DNA from 4 places in the Exiguobacterium sp. UBA6282 genome. Region 3 is predicted to be linked to each of the others. Evidence: riboswitches for the same ligand, from Rfam matches in the RefSeq annotation. Region 3 holds a riboswitch; each other region holds the start of a gene.
The links. A riboswitch is a leader RNA that binds a small molecule or an ion and turns the genes downstream of it on or off. The one in region 3 is predicted to bind S-adenosylmethionine.
Positions count from the first base shown of each region.

Region 1: linked by a shared signal. The riboswitch ahead of B2751_RS14780 (amino acid permease) and the one ahead of metK (methionine adenosyltransferase) in region 3 are both predicted to bind S-adenosylmethionine.
Region 2: linked by a shared signal. The riboswitch ahead of mtnK (S-methyl-5-thioribose kinase) and the one ahead of metK (methionine adenosyltransferase) in region 3 are both predicted to bind S-adenosylmethionine.
Region 4: linked by a shared signal. The riboswitch ahead of B2751_RS03415 (alpha/beta hydrolase) and the one ahead of metK (methionine adenosyltransferase) in region 3 are both predicted to bind S-adenosylmethionine.

Region 1 covers NZ_DJUM01000055.1:43,454-47,909, forward strand. The annotation lists gene mmuM (homocysteine S-methyltransferase) at 1-440, opposite strand, end outside; gene B2751_RS14780 (amino acid permease) at 415-1,818, opposite strand; SAM riboswitch class I at 1,896-1,997, opposite strand; gene B2751_RS14785 (polysaccharide pyruvyl transferase family protein) at 2,107-3,627, opposite strand; gene B2751_RS14790 (ketopantoate reductase family protein) at 3,832-4,456, opposite strand, start outside.
Region 2 covers NZ_DJUM01000028.1:22,014-26,469, reverse strand. The annotation lists gene mtnA (S-methyl-5-thioribose-1-phosphate isomerase) at 2-1,051, opposite strand; gene mtnK (S-methyl-5-thioribose kinase) at 1,048-2,214, opposite strand; SAM riboswitch class I at 2,292-2,395, opposite strand; SAM riboswitch class I at 2,601-2,702, shown strand; gene B2751_RS08820 (2,3-diketo-5-methylthiopentyl-1-phosphate enolase) at 2,773-3,963, shown strand; gene B2751_RS08815 (2-hydroxy-3-keto-5-methylthiopentenyl-1-phosphate phosphatase) at 3,960-4,456, shown strand, end outside.
Region 3 covers NZ_DJUM01000024.1:65,325-69,780, reverse strand. The annotation lists gene B2751_RS08070 (serine aminopeptidase domain-containing protein) at 1-315, opposite strand, end outside; gene B2751_RS08065 (GNAT family N-acetyltransferase) at 394-882, opposite strand; gene metK (methionine adenosyltransferase) at 1,020-2,228, opposite strand; SAM riboswitch class I at 2,357-2,483, opposite strand; gene pckA (phosphoenolpyruvate carboxykinase (ATP)) at 2,718-4,286, shown strand; gene B2751_RS08050 (EAL and HDOD domain-containing protein) at 4,311-4,456, opposite strand, start outside.
Region 4 covers NZ_DJUM01000013.1:62,792-67,247, reverse strand. The annotation lists gene B2751_RS03430 (MetQ/NlpA family ABC transporter substrate-binding protein) at 1-393, opposite strand, end outside; gene B2751_RS03425 (methionine ABC transporter permease) at 413-1,063, opposite strand; gene B2751_RS03420 (methionine ABC transporter ATP-binding protein) at 1,053-2,081, opposite strand; SAM riboswitch class I at 2,168-2,271, opposite strand; SAM riboswitch class I at 2,521-2,622, shown strand; gene B2751_RS03415 (alpha/beta hydrolase) at 2,690-3,448, shown strand; gene B2751_RS03410 (thymidine kinase) at 3,531-4,145, opposite strand; gene B2751_RS03405 (DedA family protein) at 4,329-4,456, shown strand, end outside.

The DNA of each region.
Region 1 (4,456 bases), on a different contig from region 3:
CTGTGGAAGGCTTCTAGCACATCTGCTGACACACCATAATGACCGCGATACTCAGAACCATCTGCTAAGTAGGCACCATAAGGACCAACTGATCCCGCGATCAATGCGGCACTCTTTCCGCTACGCGTCCGTGCATCTTGCGCTAAGGTAACCGTTTGTCGAATTAACGCTTGTGCTTCCTCGGTCGTGATGTGACGTTGCTTGAATCCTTCGATACTTGCTTGATAGCTTGAGGTGATCGCAACATCGGCGCCCACTTCAAAGTAATCGTGATGGACACGCTCAATCTGTTCCGGTGCTTCGATTAAGAGGCGTGCTGACCAGAGTGGATCGTTCAGGTCGAATCCCTTTTGTTCGAGTTCAGTCGCAAGCGCACCATCTAAAATTAGGAAAGGAACTTCCTGTAATCGTTGATCAACTGGATTTTTGATTCGGGACATCTTCAACACTCCGTTTCTGAGAAGAATTCGTGAACGCATGAACGACATAACAGATCACGATGAATGGGATACCGCAATACAAGGCGACTCGTTGCGTCGGATCAAATCCGATACCAATCAGGGAAATCAAACAGACGACGAAAGCGGCGATCGGTACCAATGGAAAGAGTGGTGTACGATAGACCAATTCGTCGACCGTATGCCCTTCGCGGAGGAATTGTTTCCGGAAGCGATACTGCGCAACGCTGATACTCATCCAGACGACGACGACAGCAAGGCCGGAAATCGAGACGAGCGCAATATAGACACTTCCTGCTGCATAGATGCTAGACAGCAAAGCAAGTCCTCCGCCAAGCATGCTGAACAATACAGCTCGTAGTGGAACCCCACTTGGTGTCACCTGGGCGAAGAAACGCGGAATCATGCGTTCGTTCGCAAGCGACCAAAGCATCCGGGAGGCAGCGTAAAGCCCAGAGTTCGCTGCCGACAAGATCGCTGTCAGAATGACGAAGTTCATCACGTCTGCCGCATACGGAATTCCGATTCGTTCGAACACGGCAACGAACGGACTTTCGAGCACGCCCTTCCCTTCCGTTGGCAATAAGACGGCTAATACGATGATCGTACCGACGAAAAAGAGAACGAGTCGCAAAATCGTTGTTCGGATCGCAAGCGGAATCGTCCGCTTCGGATCGACCGCTTCACCCGCTGCGACGCCGATCAATTCCGTTCCTGAGTAAGCAAAGTTCACAGCAAGCATCGTCATGAAGATCGCAAATGCCCCATTTGGAAACAATCCTCCTTCCGTTAAGGAAGAAAAGAATGGTGCTGGGCTACCATCTTGTAATGGGATGAAGCCAACGATGGCTCCCGCACCAAGTAAAATGAACGCAATGATCGTTACGACCTTAATGGCGGAGAACCAAAACTCGACTTCAGCAAATACGCGGACCTTCAAGACGTTGATACCAAGGATCATCGCAGCGAATAATGCACTGAACACCCAGACTGGAATCGACGGGAACCAACGTTGCATTAAAATGCCTGCTGCCGTGAATTCTGAACCAAGGGCGACCGTCCACGTCAGCCAGTAGAGCCAGGCCACCGTATAACCGGTACCGGGTCCGATATACTTCGTTGCGTACTTATGGAATGATCCGGTTTCCGGCATGTGTACAGCGAGTTCGCCAAGACTTAGCATGACTAAGTAGACGACGACGGCTCCGATCAAATACGACAAAATCGTTCCGACACGTCCCGCTTGTTCCAACGTATAACCTGTACTTAAAAATAATCCTGTTCCAATGACGCCTCCTAACGACAGCATGATCAGATGACGTGATTCCATCTTGCGTCGAAACGCTCCGCTCGTTTTCATGAATCCATTTCCTCCTCGTTCCACCTATTTCAAACAAAAAACGCATCCTCACGGATGCGTCGGTCGACAATTCGGAAATCTTATCGATCGGGTGCAACACCCGCAGGAATTAGCACAGTATCTTTCGACCTGTTGCTGAGGTTTCATAGGGCCAGTCCCTCCACCTCTCTGGATAAGTATGTAATTGTTCCTAACCCTATCAAGCCTTTTCCGAATTGTCAACACAATTCAGAATACTCCTACCAAAAAAACATTCCGTATCGTAATGACCCGGAATGTTAGAACACTTTATTTTTTTGCGAATAGATCCGCTGTCTTTAAGGCTGCCCGAACCGCTTTTCGGTTCAATGTCCCTTGCTGGTGCTTCATTTTCTTCGTTTGGGCAGCCAGTTGCGCTTTGAGCGCCGCAATTTCCTGATCTTTTTGAGTCGTCGTTGTTTGTTTCTGCAATGCTTTGATTTTCTTATCTTTTTCGGCCAATTGCGCTTTTGCCTGTTTTTGCGCATCCGCGATTTTTTTATCTTTTTCGGCTAATTTCTCTTTTGCCTTTATTTGTGTATCTGCGATTTTTTTCTCTTGTTCTGGGAAGAACCGTTCGAAACGGGCGACTGCTTCTTCGAGACTCACGCCAGAAATCGGTTGAACCGGTGGAAGTAGTTCCGCTTGCGCCATTTGACGGTCAAACGGCACATTCTCAGGATAATTCGTCTCTTGGTAAATGTGTTCAAGATCATTCACGTTCAAGAAATCAACGAAGTTGTCGAAGTTACGTGCTTGAACACGTGCCGGACTTTGGAAATCAGCATTGGCTACGACGTCGGATAATTGTGTATCCGCTTTGATGTCGTTCGCCCAAATATGCGTCAACTGATGATAATCCGTTAGTTCGCGCATTCGTGCATCCTTTGGAATGAGGATACTCGGCGTACCCGCAAGCGTTGCTGTGATATTTCCATGCAAGCGCGCACCAAAACTGAGGTCTGCCTGCCCGATGAAATCGAACCATGTTTGTGCGTTCAAGAAGAAACGAACACGATCGTTCATGTAAGCAGGATCCGACATCTTCACCGGATAGTTCGTCACGGACAAATCTGCGATCGGATGCGTTCCTGTATACGTCAATTTCAGTTCCTTCATCCATTGGGGAATGAAGTAATGATTCGGATACTCTTCCATTCCGCGCGTAATGAAATCAAGAACATTTTGTGGTGCTAAACGTGACGAGTTGACCGTAATCATCGACTCGGGCGTAATGTTCGTTTCACGAATATGTAAGTCGCGACCAAACGCGTACATCGAAGGACATCCGATGACACGATGATCAATGCCTTCGCGAAAACCAAGACGCGTCAAGTATTTCGACGTGATTTCCCCACGAAGACCAAGCATGCTTGAGCGCTCAAGTACAGCGCTGACGAATGCTTTGACATCTTCATCGAACGGGAATCCGCCGTCTAGATCTGGTTCAAACGGTGCACGTAAGCCTACACCGATGACGACGACTGGAATTTTTAATTTCTTGATAAGGCGGGTGTACTTCCGCAACGTCGGTACGAATTCTTTTCGGAATGCATCCGCTAACGGAATGACATAAAGATCAAAGTTGGCATTGATTTCGTCCGCCCGTTCTTCATCGTAATAGTAATAGTCCGGTGTAATCGTCGTACCTTCTGTCATCAACGTCCGAAAGATACTGTATTGATAAATGAGATTTCCAACGTTTCCTCCAATGGAATTATGTTTCATCAAATAAGGAGCATCGAACTGTTCGAATGGTGTCATACCTGCACGAATAATAATACGTTTCATAATGGATAAACTTCCCCTCTCGTCTGCTTCATTCGTCCTTGCAAGAAAAAATGCGGAAAAATATATTATCACTTTTTTTCAATCTCATTAACAATAGATGAACTTTATTTCGGAAGTCAACGATTCCTAGGGGAAACAGGTCTTTCGTCATCAAAACGAAACATTTGTACTACTCCATTATTTTTCTAAAATAGAAAAATGTAACTATTTAATCGTTCTAAGATACATGCGTAAGTTTGCTTCGACTAATTTTAAAGCTCTGAACCGTTCTGTCGAAGTAGGTTTTAACAAGGCGCTGAAAAAATGTTCCACTTCGACTGGCTGACCTTTTTCCATATCGCGCAACATCGACGATTTCATCGTATCTTCCATCGCATGCATCTGCTTCAATAGCACCGTTTCTGTATCGTCATTGAAGACCGCGCCCTGTTCTTCCATCGCCTGTTTCGCTTCGTTCATGACGTCTACAATCATCTGACGCCCGACAGCTTCTTCCCGAATCGAACCAATCGCTGAACGAAATAGCGTCGTCACACCCGCAAATGTCGAAATGAAAAGATACTTTTGCCACATGTCATCCATGATATGCATCGAGTACGCCATCGGTGCCTTCGCTTTCGCAAAACGTGTTGCGATCTCCTGCAAACGAGCTGTTGGTTTGCCGGTTCGTGAGCCAAACAACAGTCGATGTGACGGACTCGTCTGTAAAATGCGTCCTTCTGCATCAAGCGTCGATTCAATGAAGCAAAGACCGCCCAGTACACGCTCTTCTCCGAAGACTTCTGTTAACCGACGAATATGTTGCATGCCATTCAATAAAGGAATGATA
Region 2 (4,456 bases), on a different contig from region 3:
CTTATCCGAGGGGTTGAAGCCCCGTTAATTTTTCAATCGTTTCTTCATTCGGTTGCGTGATAATACCAAGTTCGGTGATGATGCCCGTGATCAATGTGTGTGGTGTGACATCAAAAGCTGGGTTGAAGACAGCAACTCCTTCTGGTGCTGTCGCAACATCTTGGACAGTCGTCACTTCCTGCGGATCACGTTCTTCAATTTCGATCGCGTCTCCGGAAACAAGTGAGAAATCAAACGTCGAGAGCGGTGCTGCGACGTAAAACGGGATACCGAAAGCTTGAGCGAGTAATGCTAGTTGGAACGTTCCGATCTTATTCGCCGTATCTCCGTTGCGTGTAATCCGGTCCGCCCCGACGATGATTGCATCGATCTGTTTTTCTTTCAGCGTATGGGCGACCATGTTATCTGTAATTAGCGTGACATCGATGCCGGCACGTTGTAGCTCCCATGTCGTCAGTCGTGCTCCCTGCAGTAATGGTCGCGTCTCACTCGCAAAAACCGATAATTCAATGCCGCGTTCTTTTGCGATATAGAATGGCGCAAGTGCTGTTCCATAAGCAGCGGTCGCAATCGATCCAGCATTACAGATCGTTAGGATCCGGTCACCTGACTGGAACAATTCAAGTGCATGAATCCCGATTTGACGTGACGTCTGCGCATCCTGATCGTATAAGGCAATCGTCCGCTGCTCGAGCCGTTCGCGGATCTCTTCTACCGACGTCCCGTCTTGAATGATTGGATTCAATTGATCAAGGACATTTCGTAAGTTAACAGCCGTCGGTCGTGTCGCGAGTAACGTCGCTGATGTCTCAAGCAAAGTCTGCTTATAGATCGACAGTTCTGCTTCAAACCGGTACGCCTCTTGAACGAGTACGAATCCGCCAAATAAACTGATCGCAGGCGCCCCTCGGACGCGCAGTTGTTTAATCGCTTCGACCGCTTGTGCAAGATCGGTAATGACTTCATAGTGTTCTTCCTGCGGTAGACGTGTCTGATCGAGAATCGTCAAGACACGATCTTCATAACGAATACTTTGAACGAATGTACTCATCGGCTAAGTTCCTCCGTTACGTCGAAGTTTCGTAAATCATCAAATGTCCGGCATTCGGTCCGACGTTTGATTAACGCCGATCCTAAACGTAAAGCATGTTGTTTTCGTTCTAGTCGTTCCGTCATAGAACTAATCGTTTCTAAATCAGCGACTGGTGCGAGTCCGATCGTCCGACGAATCAGTTCGCAACCGGCAAAGCCAAGGGCATCCTGCAAGATCGTGCTCAGTACATCGTCGACGAGTCCCGATGTCCGGAATGGTTCGACGGCTTCGCGTTCCCATAAGGCGCGGAACGTCGAAGCGAACGTCAGCCAGAACGTATCGATGTCGCGAATCCGGGCATCACGAAGTGCTGAATAATCCGGGTATGCTGCAAAGAATAAGTGGGCGATGAACTGTCCGACATCAAATCCGAATGGACCATAAAAGGCGAATTCTGGATCGATGACTTTCGTTTCCGTTGCCGAAGCAAAGATGCTTCCTGTATGTAGATCGCCGTGTAGCAACGCATCTCCTTTCGTGATGAAAAGCGCTTCGAGTTTTGCGACTTCGCGTTTCAACTCATCGTCCGCCCATAGACGTGCCACCTCTTCTTCAAGCCCGGCTTCAATCTCGTTCGTCTCCGCGTCATGGAACGGATCCGTGAAGATTAATTTTTCCGTGATGTCGCACAAGTCCGGATTGTAGTACGTTCGGGCGACACGTTTTTTTTCAACCGGACCAAGCGCAAAGTCCGATGTATGGAATAAAGTCCGAGCGAGATAAGAACCAATATGTTCCGCAAGCAACGGATACTGTTCACCTGCGAGTAAACCGCTTCGAACGATTGTCAGATGTGAAAGATCTTCCATGACCGTATACGCCTCGTCGTGACTAGCATGAAAAACACGCGGTACGAACGGCACGGCATGCCGGGCGAATTCACGGAGTGCGGATTGCTCGATCCACGCCCGCTCGAGTGATAGTGGCCAGCTTTCACCGACGACTTTCGCGTACGGAAGTGCTTGTTTTAGAATCAATCGATGTTCACCTTCTCGAATTCGAAAGACAAGGTTGAGATTGCCGTCGCCAATCTCTTCTGCTTCGACGGCTCCGTCGCCGATCAGTCCTAGTGAGCGGACCCGTTCGATCGCGTCCTGTTCTGTAAATGCTTTGTATGTCATCTCAGTTCCCCCTGTGTGATACACGAAAAAGCGCCTCTTTTCGTCATCGAAAAGAGGCGCAGGAAAGTCACTGCGTCCTCTTATCTCTCAGACGAAACGTCTGTTGGATGTAGCACCGTGCCAAGTGGTCGGTTGCTGCGGCGTCATCGGGCCAATTCCCTCTGCCAACTCGCGATAAGAGTCGTATGTAGTTGTCGTGTGTGATATTGATTTGAATCTTACGCAATCCTCTTCCCTGCTGTCAAATCGAAATCAAGCAGAAACGGATATCGTTTTCGCTCCATATATAGAAAGAGTATTTTCAAAAAAATAAATTTTCTAAAAATAGTTTGACAAGTCGTGACTCTCATGTAAAAATTGCAATTAGATTTCACAATTTCATCCAATTCTTATCAAGAGCAGACGGAGGGACAAGCCCTACGATGTCGCAGCAACCGACCTTTTGGCACGGTGCTAATTCTTGCAGCTACTAAGCTGACAGATAAGAGTCCACGTTCGAATCATTCATGGTCTCTTGTCGCTGACAAGAGACCATTTTTTTATTGAAGGAGGAAAGACATGGCTTACATCACAGCTACTTATCAATTGACCGCCCGCGATCGACTGGAGCAACGCGCCGAACAACTCGCGCTTGGTCTGACGGTTGGTTCCTGGACGGAGCTGAATCATCTTGAGCAACAACAACTCGCCTCATTCAAAGGAGAAGTCGTACATACGGAAGAGCGCGACGGTAAAGGCTATATCACGATTCGTTACCCGGAACACAATGTATCGCGCGACTTTTCTGCGATCTTGACGACCGTCTTCGGGAAACTTTCACTCGACGGTGAAATCAAATTAACAGAACTGCTACTACCCGATACATTCACGTCGGATTTTCCAGGTGCGAAGTTCGGGATTGAAGGGGTTCGTTCCTTGATTGGTGTCGAAGATCGTCCACTGTTAATGAGCATCTTCAAAGGGGTCATCGGACGCGATTTATCGTTCCTTCGTGATCAACTCGAAGGACAACTTGCTGGTGGGATCGATCTCGTCAAGGACGATGAGATCCTATATGACAATCCGTTGACACCGACGATTGATCGGGCACGGATCGGACGTGAGGTTATCGATGCTCATTTCCACCGGACCGGTAAACGTGCGTTGTATGCGATCACACTTAGTGGTCCCGTCTTTACGCTCAAGGATCAAGCCAAACGATTGATTGACGCTGGAGCAACTGCTTTCTTGTTGAATACCTTCACATACGGACTCGACGTCTTACGTGAATTGGCAAGTGATCCGGAGATCAACGTTCCCATTTTCAATCATCCGGCTTACAGCGGTGCATTGATTGCTAGCCCGAACCACGGTGTTGCAGCGCCTGTCTTACTTGGCACATTACCGCGCGTTGCTGGTGCAGACTTAACACTATTCCCGTCACCTTACGGCAATGTCGCTCTTCCGAAGGACGTCGCCCGCGGCATCGCGGTCGAAGCGACTCGCCTCGGTCAGACGAAAGCGATTTTCCCTGTCCCTTCAGCCGGTATTCACCCAGGACTCGTTGCTCAACTCGTACGCGACTTCGGGATCGATTCCGTCATCAACGCTGGTGGTGGCGTACATGGTCATCCGCAAGGTGCTGCGGCTGGTGTTATCGCTTTTCGTCAAGCACTTGATGCGGCACTCGCAAATGAATCCCTATCGAATGCTGCGTCACGACATGAAGAATTACGAGTCGCGCTCGACGCTTGGGGGATCAAGTCATGACCTTACGAATTCTTTGTGACTTCGACGGTACCGTAACGATGCAGGATAACATCATTGCACTCATGGAGGTATTTGTGCCAGTGAATGACTTCGAACCGTTGAAACGTGGCGTGCTCGACCGGACGTTATCGATCCAAAGTGGTGTCGGGCAGATGTTCGCGCTTCTGCCGTCCGACGGTAAAGCGGACTATCTTGATTTCTTGATGGAGCGCGCCGTCATTCGCGAAGGATTTTCGGAGTTGCTTCAGTACAGTCGTCGTCAAGGAATCCATTTTTCGATTGTTAGCGGTGGAATGGACTTTTTCGTCGAACCGATCTTAGCACCGTTCCTCGAGCAAGAGCAGATTTACTGTAACATTGCCGATTTCAGTGGTCCATTCGTCCACATCGATTGGCCACACGCCTGCGATGCCCATTGCACGAATGGATGCGGCTGTTGTAAAACATCCGTTGCCCGTACATTATGCAAAGACGATGACGTCATCATCGTCAT
Region 3 (4,456 bases):
CGACGGATGCCAATCAAACAATGGTGAAACGAACGCAAGACTTGCGACTGGTAGTTCATATTCTTGCAACAGACGATTGACGACGAGTGCCCCCATGCTACAGGCGATGATATGAATCGGTAGCTTTCGTTTTCCTGCTTCGCGTAATGCTTCTTTTAATAGTTGACCGTGCTCTTCAAACGAAATGCGACGTGGTGCGTCGACGAGTAGCACTTCATACTCTCTTTCGAGTACTCGAATCAAAGCTTCACTCGGACGGGCACGCAGTTGTAACGGATAGACTAATACGATGATTCCTGTTGGTTGTTCAACCACAAACTCACCTCTTCACTTCATACTTCCTTTTCACGATACCTTATTTCAAACGCAAACGAAACCGTCCCGAGACGGATTTCACGAGGCAACATGACGAAGACGAACGACTGATTCCGCTTGCCCAAACACTTCTTCCGTCATCTCACTAAGTTCTTCAAAACCAAATGAGGTCAGGAATTGACGCGCTTTATAGTTACGTGCTTCCACGTAGACTTCGAGTGGGACGGCTCCTTGTCGTTCGAGTTCACGAATCAGACGTCTTCCGATTCCGTTTTGCTGATATTCCGGCAAGACGTAAAGCCGAATGATTTCCCATGTTCCTTCGACATCAACAGCATGAATGAAACCGACGATTTCCTCGTCGATGATTCCGACATAAAAATACTCTCCCCGTGCTTCTTCCGCCGTCCGGATCGCACGAACGACTTCTTCTTGCGGATACGCCTCCTGCACGAAATGCGCTTTCGAACGTTCGGAATAGATTTCTTCATACGTATCCAACCAAGATGTGATAGCAATGTCATGAATACGTCCTGCATCAGCTGGAATAGCTTCGCGTATTTCCATAATCGGAACCCCCCTTTATACTCATACAAATCGACTCATGTACTTTTACCCTTTTCTAGAAAAAACATTCGTTTCCTGCAAAGTTCCGCGGAAACAAAAAAGCCCGAAAACCCACATAGGATTTCCGGACTTTTTGATTATGCGAAACGTTTTGCTTGTTCTTCAAGAACTGCTGCTTTATCTGTTTGCTCCCATGGAAGCTCAACATCTGTACGACCGAAGTGACCGTATGCAGCTGTTTGACGATAGATCGGACGACGGAGATCAAGCATGTTGATGATTCCAGCCGGACGAAGATCGAAGTTTTCAGCAACCAATTCGACGAGTTGTGCTTCAGGAAGTTTTCCTGTGCCGAATGTATCAACTGCGATTGATACAGGGTGCGCGACACCGATTGCGTACGCAAGTTGAACTTCTGCTTTGTCTGCAAGACCTGCAGCAACGAGGTTCTTCGCGACGTAACGTGCTGCGTATGCAGCTGAACGGTCGACTTTTGTTGGATCTTTACCTGAGAATGCTCCACCGCCGTGGCGTGCGTATCCACCATACGTATCAACGATGATCTTACGACCAGTCAATCCAGCATCTCCTTGTGGTCCGCCAATGACGAAACGACCAGTTGGGTTGATGAAGAATTTCGTTGCTGCGTCGATGTATTCAGCCGGGATGACCGGTGTGATGACGTGTTCTTTCAAATCAGCTTGGATTTGCTCAAGCGTAACTTCTTCCGCATGTTGTGTCGAGATGACGATCGTATCGACACGAACCGGCTCGTTGTTCTCGTTGTATTCGACCGTGACTTGTGTTTTTCCGTCCGGACGAAGGTAGTCGAGTTGACCGTTTTTACGCACTTCTGCCAAACGGCGTGCGAGACGGTGCGAAAGCGAAATTGGAAGTGGCATGAGTTCTGGTGTTTCTTTCGTTGCGTAACCGAACATAAGACCTTGGTCTCCTGCACCGATTGCATCGATTTCTGCATCAGACATGCTACCTTCACGTGCTTCAAGCGCTTGGTCGACACCAAGAGCGATATCTGCTGATTGCTCATCGATCGATGTCAATACAGCACATGTATCCGCATCGAAACCGTATTTCGCGCGTGTGTAGCCGATTTCACGAATCGTTTCACGAACGACTTTTGGAATGTCGACGTAAGTGGATGTCGTGATCTCACCTGCAACGAGAACGAGACCTGTTGTAACAGAAGTTTCTGCCGCAACACGTGCGTTTGGATCCGCTGCAAGAATCGCATCGAGGATTGAATCCGAAATTTGGTCACAGATTTTATCTGGATGACCTTCAGTGACTGACTCCGACGTGAATAGTCGGCGATTAAGGTTTGTCATGTATGACCCTCCCAAAAAAGAATTTGACGGTGTACTCATTTCCCCTAGTTGAGTGGGACGGTAAAATGAAAAAAACCTTTCCAAGTCCAAAAAATGGTCAGGGAAAGGTTGTGCGTTCTTCCTTTACCCTCTTATCGTTCGAAGTGTTTACTTCGCTTCAGGAGAGCACCTTTTCCCTCATTAATATATGAATTAATGTAGGACGGTTGCCGGGTTTCTTCGGGCCTTGTTCCCTCCACCTGCTCAGAATAAGAGTATCCGTTACGAATTACATGATATAAAGTTGTACCTACTCTGTCAAGCAAGGTTTCAAATTCTAGTCGAAACTTTTTAAAAGAGATGTTAAACTATTAATGCTGAAAGCGTTTCCAGATAAATAGAAATCAGCACCAGAAAATGATTGCGCTCCCTTTAGTATGTCATATATAATGAATGTGTCATACTAAATGCAGTGAGCCAAAACCAACGTAGGGGAAAGGTGGGGTCAGGATGCCGATGACGGTCCTGAATATCGAAGAACTACTCAAGAAAGAGCATGTGTTCAAACAACTATCTGTTGCTGAACTTGTCGAACATGCGATTCGAAACGAAGAAGGTGTCCTTGCTGAGAACGGCGCACTATCTGTAGAAACGGGGAAATTTACAGGTCGTTCACCGAAAGATAAGTTCATCGTCCGTGATTCTTCCTGCGAGTCTCACATCGATTGGGGTCATGTTAACCAACCGATGGATGGAGACAAATTTGAACAATTGTTACAAAAGGTTCTTCGTTACATGAACGAAGCCGATCAGCTCTACTACACAGAAGCTGCTGCTGGGGCAGATACGCACTTCACCCTTCCGGTTCGTGTGCTCACACAATACGCTTGGCATAACCTGTTTGCCAAACAACTCTTTTTACGCGAGTATCCTGAAGTGGCTGCCTTCGAACCGTTCACGGTCGTCTACGCGCCACATTTCAAAGCAGATCCTACCGTTGACGGAACGAATTCCGAGACATTCATCGCCATGTCGTTTGAACACCGGATCGTCTTGATCGGCGGAACCGAATATGCGGGCGAAATCAAAAAATCGATTTTTTCCGTCATGAACTACCTCTTACCACAAGAAAATGTCCTTTCGATGCACTGTTCAGCAAACGTCGGACACGAAGGCGACGTCGCCTTGTTCTTCGGTCTATCCGGTACTGGTAAGACCACCCTGTCAGCAGACGATAGCCGTCAATTGATCGGTGACGATGAGCATGGTTGGTCGCATGACGGCGTCTTCAACATTGAAGGTGGATGTTATGCGAAGACGGTCAATCTGTCACGCGAAAAAGAACCGCAAATTTTTGATGCGATCCGTTTCGGAACTGTCCTTGAAAACGTCGTGCTCGATGAATCTCGTCATCCTGATTATGATGACACATCGTTGACAGAAAATACACGTGCTGCTTATCCGATCACAGCGATCGATAACATCGCTGTTCCATCACGGGCTGGTCATCCGAAGACGATTGTCTTCTTGACGGCTGATGCGTATGGCGTCTTGCCTCCGATCAGTAAATTGACGAAAGAACAAGCGATGTATCATTTCCTATCAGGTTATACATCAAAACTTGCTGGAACAGAGCGTGGTATCACGGAACCGGAAGCAACGTTCTCGACATGCTTCGGTTCACCATTTCTTCCACTGATACCTGAAAAGTATGCGACGATGCTCGGAGAACTGATTGATCGTCACGGTGTGACCGTTTATCTCGTCAACACAGGCTGGACAGGCGGTGCTTACGGGACAGGTAGTCGAATGAAGCTATCGTATACACGGACGATGGTCAACGCTGCCGTCAACGGAACACTTGCAGCGATTCCAACAGAAGAGCACCCAATCTTCGGACTTCATATGCCACTTGAAGTTCCTGGTGTTCCAAGTGAATTACTCAATCCGGTACGCGTCTGGTCAAATCCTGACGAATACAACACACAAGCGCGTTCGCTTGCTGAGAAATTCCAACATAATTTCCTTCGTTTCGAAAGTGCGACGGATGCGATCAAGTCAGCAGGTCCATGTCTATAAAAAAAGAGCCTCAGGGCTCTTTTTTTATAGAATGGCATCTGTCTCTTCTTGAAGATGCATCTCTTTTTGCATAAGCCACTCCTGACTTTCCGTCAGTAACGCATATGCTCGCGAAAGTGATACACCTAACCGTTGACTGAGCAATTCGAACTGTTCGAAATCACCGCGAT
Region 4 (4,456 bases), on a different contig from region 3:
GTTCGGAACAGCGATTTTGCCACCGACTGGAATATCTTTGACGTCCTTATATTTATCTGAGTAAATGCCCATCGGTGCAATGACGGTCGTCGCAATCGGCGACAGCTTCAACTTATGTTCCTTCTTGAAGGCGTTGAAGTAGGAAATCGTCTGGAAGGCATTGGCGTCGATCTCACCCTCAGCCAGTGCCATGTTCGGCTGGACATAATCGGAGAACTTGACGAGCTCGATTTTGATGCCCTCCTTTTCCGCTTTTTTCGCGACGTAATCCCACACTTGAGTGTCTGAACCACTGACCCCGAGCTTGATCGTCTTTTCTTCTTCTCCTGATGCTGAGCACCCGGCAAATAAAATCGTCGTTAATGTTGCTCCAATCGCTACTGCTTTTTTCATGGCTGAATCGCTCCCTTGATTAATGTCTTCTGATTTTTCGTGCGACGATGTTGCCTGTCGTCTGTAAGCCTTGGACTAAGATAACGAGAATCCCGACCGTGATGATCATGACTTTCGTGTCGAACCGTTGATAACCGTACGTAATTGCTAAGTCACCCAGTCCACCACCACCGATGGCACCTGCCATCGCTGATGCCCCGATCAAGCCGACTGTTGCAATCGTTAAATTAAGGATTAGTGAACCGAGTGCTTCCGGCAGAAGGAAGCGGAAAATCGTTTGGAATGGCGTCGCCCCCATCGCTTCTGCTGCCTCAAGGACACCTTTGTCGACTTCAAGTAAGGAACTCTCGATCAGCCGTGCCATATACGGGGCGGCATAAAAGACGAGTGGAACGATGGCGGCTTCTGTTCCGATCGACGTCTGGACGATCAACCGTGTCAACGGGATGATCGCAACAAGTAAGATGATGAACGGAATTGAACGGAAGATATTGACGATACTGTTGAAGAATGTGAACAGCGGGACGTTCTCGAGCAATGCCCCTTTTCGGGTGACGACGAGCAGGATGCCGAGTGGTAAACCGATCAAAGTCGAAAATAATAACGACACTGACACCATCGTCATCGTCTGCAAAAATGCTGTCCAGATATCACTGTAGTTAACTAGCATCAGCAAGCACCTCCTCGACGGTCACCTGTGCCTGATCGATGTACTGTAAGGCCCGTTTTACTTCGATTGTTTCACCGATCAGTTCAACAAGTAATGTACCGAACGGTGTTTCCTGTAACTCCGTGATGCTACCGTGCAGGATGTTGACATCGACGTCGAAGCGTTTTGCGACTTGCGATAAGAGTGGTTGCCCGGTGTGATGTCCGAGAAAATGAATCTTATAGATCGGATGCGCATTCCGTGACTCAATCAACTGACGAATTGATGCCGGAATTTCATCATGCATGACGGAGCGGACGAAGTTTTTCGCTGTCTCGGTCTGCGGATTCGAAAAGACATCAAAGACTGTTCCTGACTCGATCAGCTTCCCGGCTTCGATGACGGCGACCCGGTCACAAATCTCCCGGATGACGCCCATCTCATGGGTGATCAAGAGAATGGTGATCCCGTATTCCGCATTGATGCGTTTTAATAACTGGAGAATATGATGTGTCGTCTGAGGATCGAGTGCTGACGTCGCTTCGTCACATAAGAGCACGGATGGTTGCGTCGCTAGTGCCCGGGCGATGCCGACACGTTGCTTTTGTCCGCCGGATAATTGATCCGGGTAATGATCCGCCTTGTCCGCAAGATCGACGAATTCGAGTAATTCCGTCACCCGGCGACGAATCTCGTCTTTCTTGACACCTGCGAGAACGAGTGGTTTCGCAACGTTCGTAAAGACCGTGTTTGCATTCAATAGATTGAAGTGTTGAAAGATCATCCCGATCCGCTGTTTCGCTTGGCGTAATTTTTTTGGTGATAGTTGTGTTAAATCTTCCCCGTCGACCGTCACTGTTCCTGACGTCGGTCGTTCTAACAGGTTGACGCAGCGGAGCAATGAACTTTTCCCGGCACCGCTAAAGCCGATGACACCGAAGATTTCGCCTTTCTCGATCGTCAGGTCGACACCGTCGAGTGCTGCGATCGTCTGATCCTTCGTGACGTACGTTTTTTTGACTTGATGAAATGCAATCATTCCGTTTTCCCCCTTCATTCAACAAAAAAGGTCCCTTCTTGAGAAACAAGAAGAGACCTGGATCCGCACAGTGGCAGAATCCACTCCACTCATCTCTCAGACATCTGTCTGATGGAATTGGCACAGTGCTCATAATGAGTCTGTTGCCGAGGTTTCGTAGGGCCAGTCCCTCCACCTCTCTGGATAAGTATTGCGGTATGAAATTCGTATGTGTGTTGTTGCGTTGTTGCTTATGTCGTAAAACTAATTTTTACATTACGGGTCGAACCTTTAAAAGTCAACCAACTTTGCAAAAATAATCCATTTGGCGCATATCGATTGAGTCATAAGTTATGAGTTAGCTGAAAGAATAAATCACGATTCGTCCAGAACGATTTGACAAGGCATTTTCGGTCGTGCTACCATCGTTTCAATGATTAATCCGACAATTCCAATATGATATTTATCAAGAGTGAACGAGAGACCTGGCTCTATGACTTCACGGCAACCTGCAATCTGTAAGGTGCTCCGACCAGCAAAGCGCGGCTTTGGATGATACGGTGAAAAACTCGTGGGCGTCCAAGCAGTGACGTTGACGAGTTTTTTTCACGAATGGAGGAAAAATAGTAATGATGAACTATCCTGTATTGACTGGTGCTGAAGCATTTTATCTTCAAGGTGGACCGATCGGCATTTTAATCTGTCATGGTTTTAATGCGACCCCGCAAAGTGTTCGGGACGTCGGTGAGGCATTTGCTGCTAAAGGATTCACTGTCTATGCTCCACGTTTGCGTGGTCACGGGACGAACGTCCGTGAGTTCGAACAATCGACTGCTCGATGTTGGAAGCAGAGCCTGCAAGACGGCTATGCACGTTTACAAGAAACATGCGATCAAGTCTTCGTCATCGGTCAATCGATGGGCGCGACGCTCGCACTATCGCTCGCCGCTGACGGGATTCCATTTTCAGGCATCATTACGATCAATGCCGCTCTCTCCGTTCCGTCTTATGAAGCATTGTCGTTTGAAGATGGTCCACAGTACTTACCAGAAGGGGCACCGGATATCAAACGGTCTGCTTTCGAAATCATCTATGACCTCGTTCCGAGTCGTTGTGCATTCGAACTCGTCCGCTTGATGGATGAGACGAAAGGACGCCTTGGATCGATCCTTCTACCGACATTGATTCTTTACTCGGCAACCGATCACGTCGTTCCGCCGTCGAGCTCGGATTACCTGCATCAGCATATCGGGACGAATGATAAACGAATCTACTGTCTCCTCAACTCGTACCACGTCGCGACCCTCGATCATGATCAGGATTTGATCGTGCGTGAGACGATTCGTTTCATCGAACGCTCGAGCCGTGTCTCACAGGAAACGGGATAATAAAAAAACAGCTATTCGTCTTCACTTAGAAGCGAACAGCTGTTACATCAAAGGACGACCATCATCGGTTCGTCTTTTTTGTTTATCCTTTTTGGTGTTGCATCGTTTGGAGCGGCTTCGGCTTTCCTGGCACTTCATGGCAGTGGCGGCACCGTGGCTCATACGATTCTGAAGCGCCGACTAAAATGATCGGATCATCATAGTTCGCTGGTTTTCCATCAATCAAACGTTGTGTCCGGGAAGCCGGATCGCCACATGAGAGACAGATCGCCTGAAGTTTCGTCACAAATTCTGCGCGCGCCAGTAATTCCGGCATCTTGCCAAATGGCTCTGCCCGGAAATCCTGATCGAGTCCTGCACAAATGACGCGTTTTCCGTCTTGCGCAAGTGCTTCGATGACTTGAACGATCTCATCATCAAAGAATTGAACTTCATCAATTCCGACAATTTGTGTTTCTTCCGCTACTGCTGCATAGAGATCACGACTCGTCGCCATTGGAATCGCCACGACGGAATTTCCGATGTGAGAGACGACATGCTCTTCATGGTACCGGTCGTCGATTGCCGGCTTGAATACTTGAACGGGCAGTTTGCCGTACTGTGCCCGTCTGACACGACGAATCAACTCTTCCGATTTCCCGGAAAACATACTACCACAAATTACTTCGATCCAGCCGTACTGATTTATTACATGCATCATCGTCCGACACCGTCCTCTAAAAATAGTCACTTTAACGAGTATAGCTCGAAACGGTATTGAGAAAAAGGGTTGACTTCCGGAAATCAAAATTCATTTTTTCTTTACCTAGAATTTTTGTCCTTTCATTCCAACCTTCATCCATTTCCTGTACACTAAAGAAGAAGATTCTCGCGAAAGAAGGTGTCCCCGATTCATCATCTCTTACATGACATTCTGCACCAATATGGCGCCCTTGGTCTTTCCGTCCTTCTCGCAGGTGGTATCGTGGGATTGCCGGTTCCTGATGAGACCTTGCTCGTCCTGTCCGG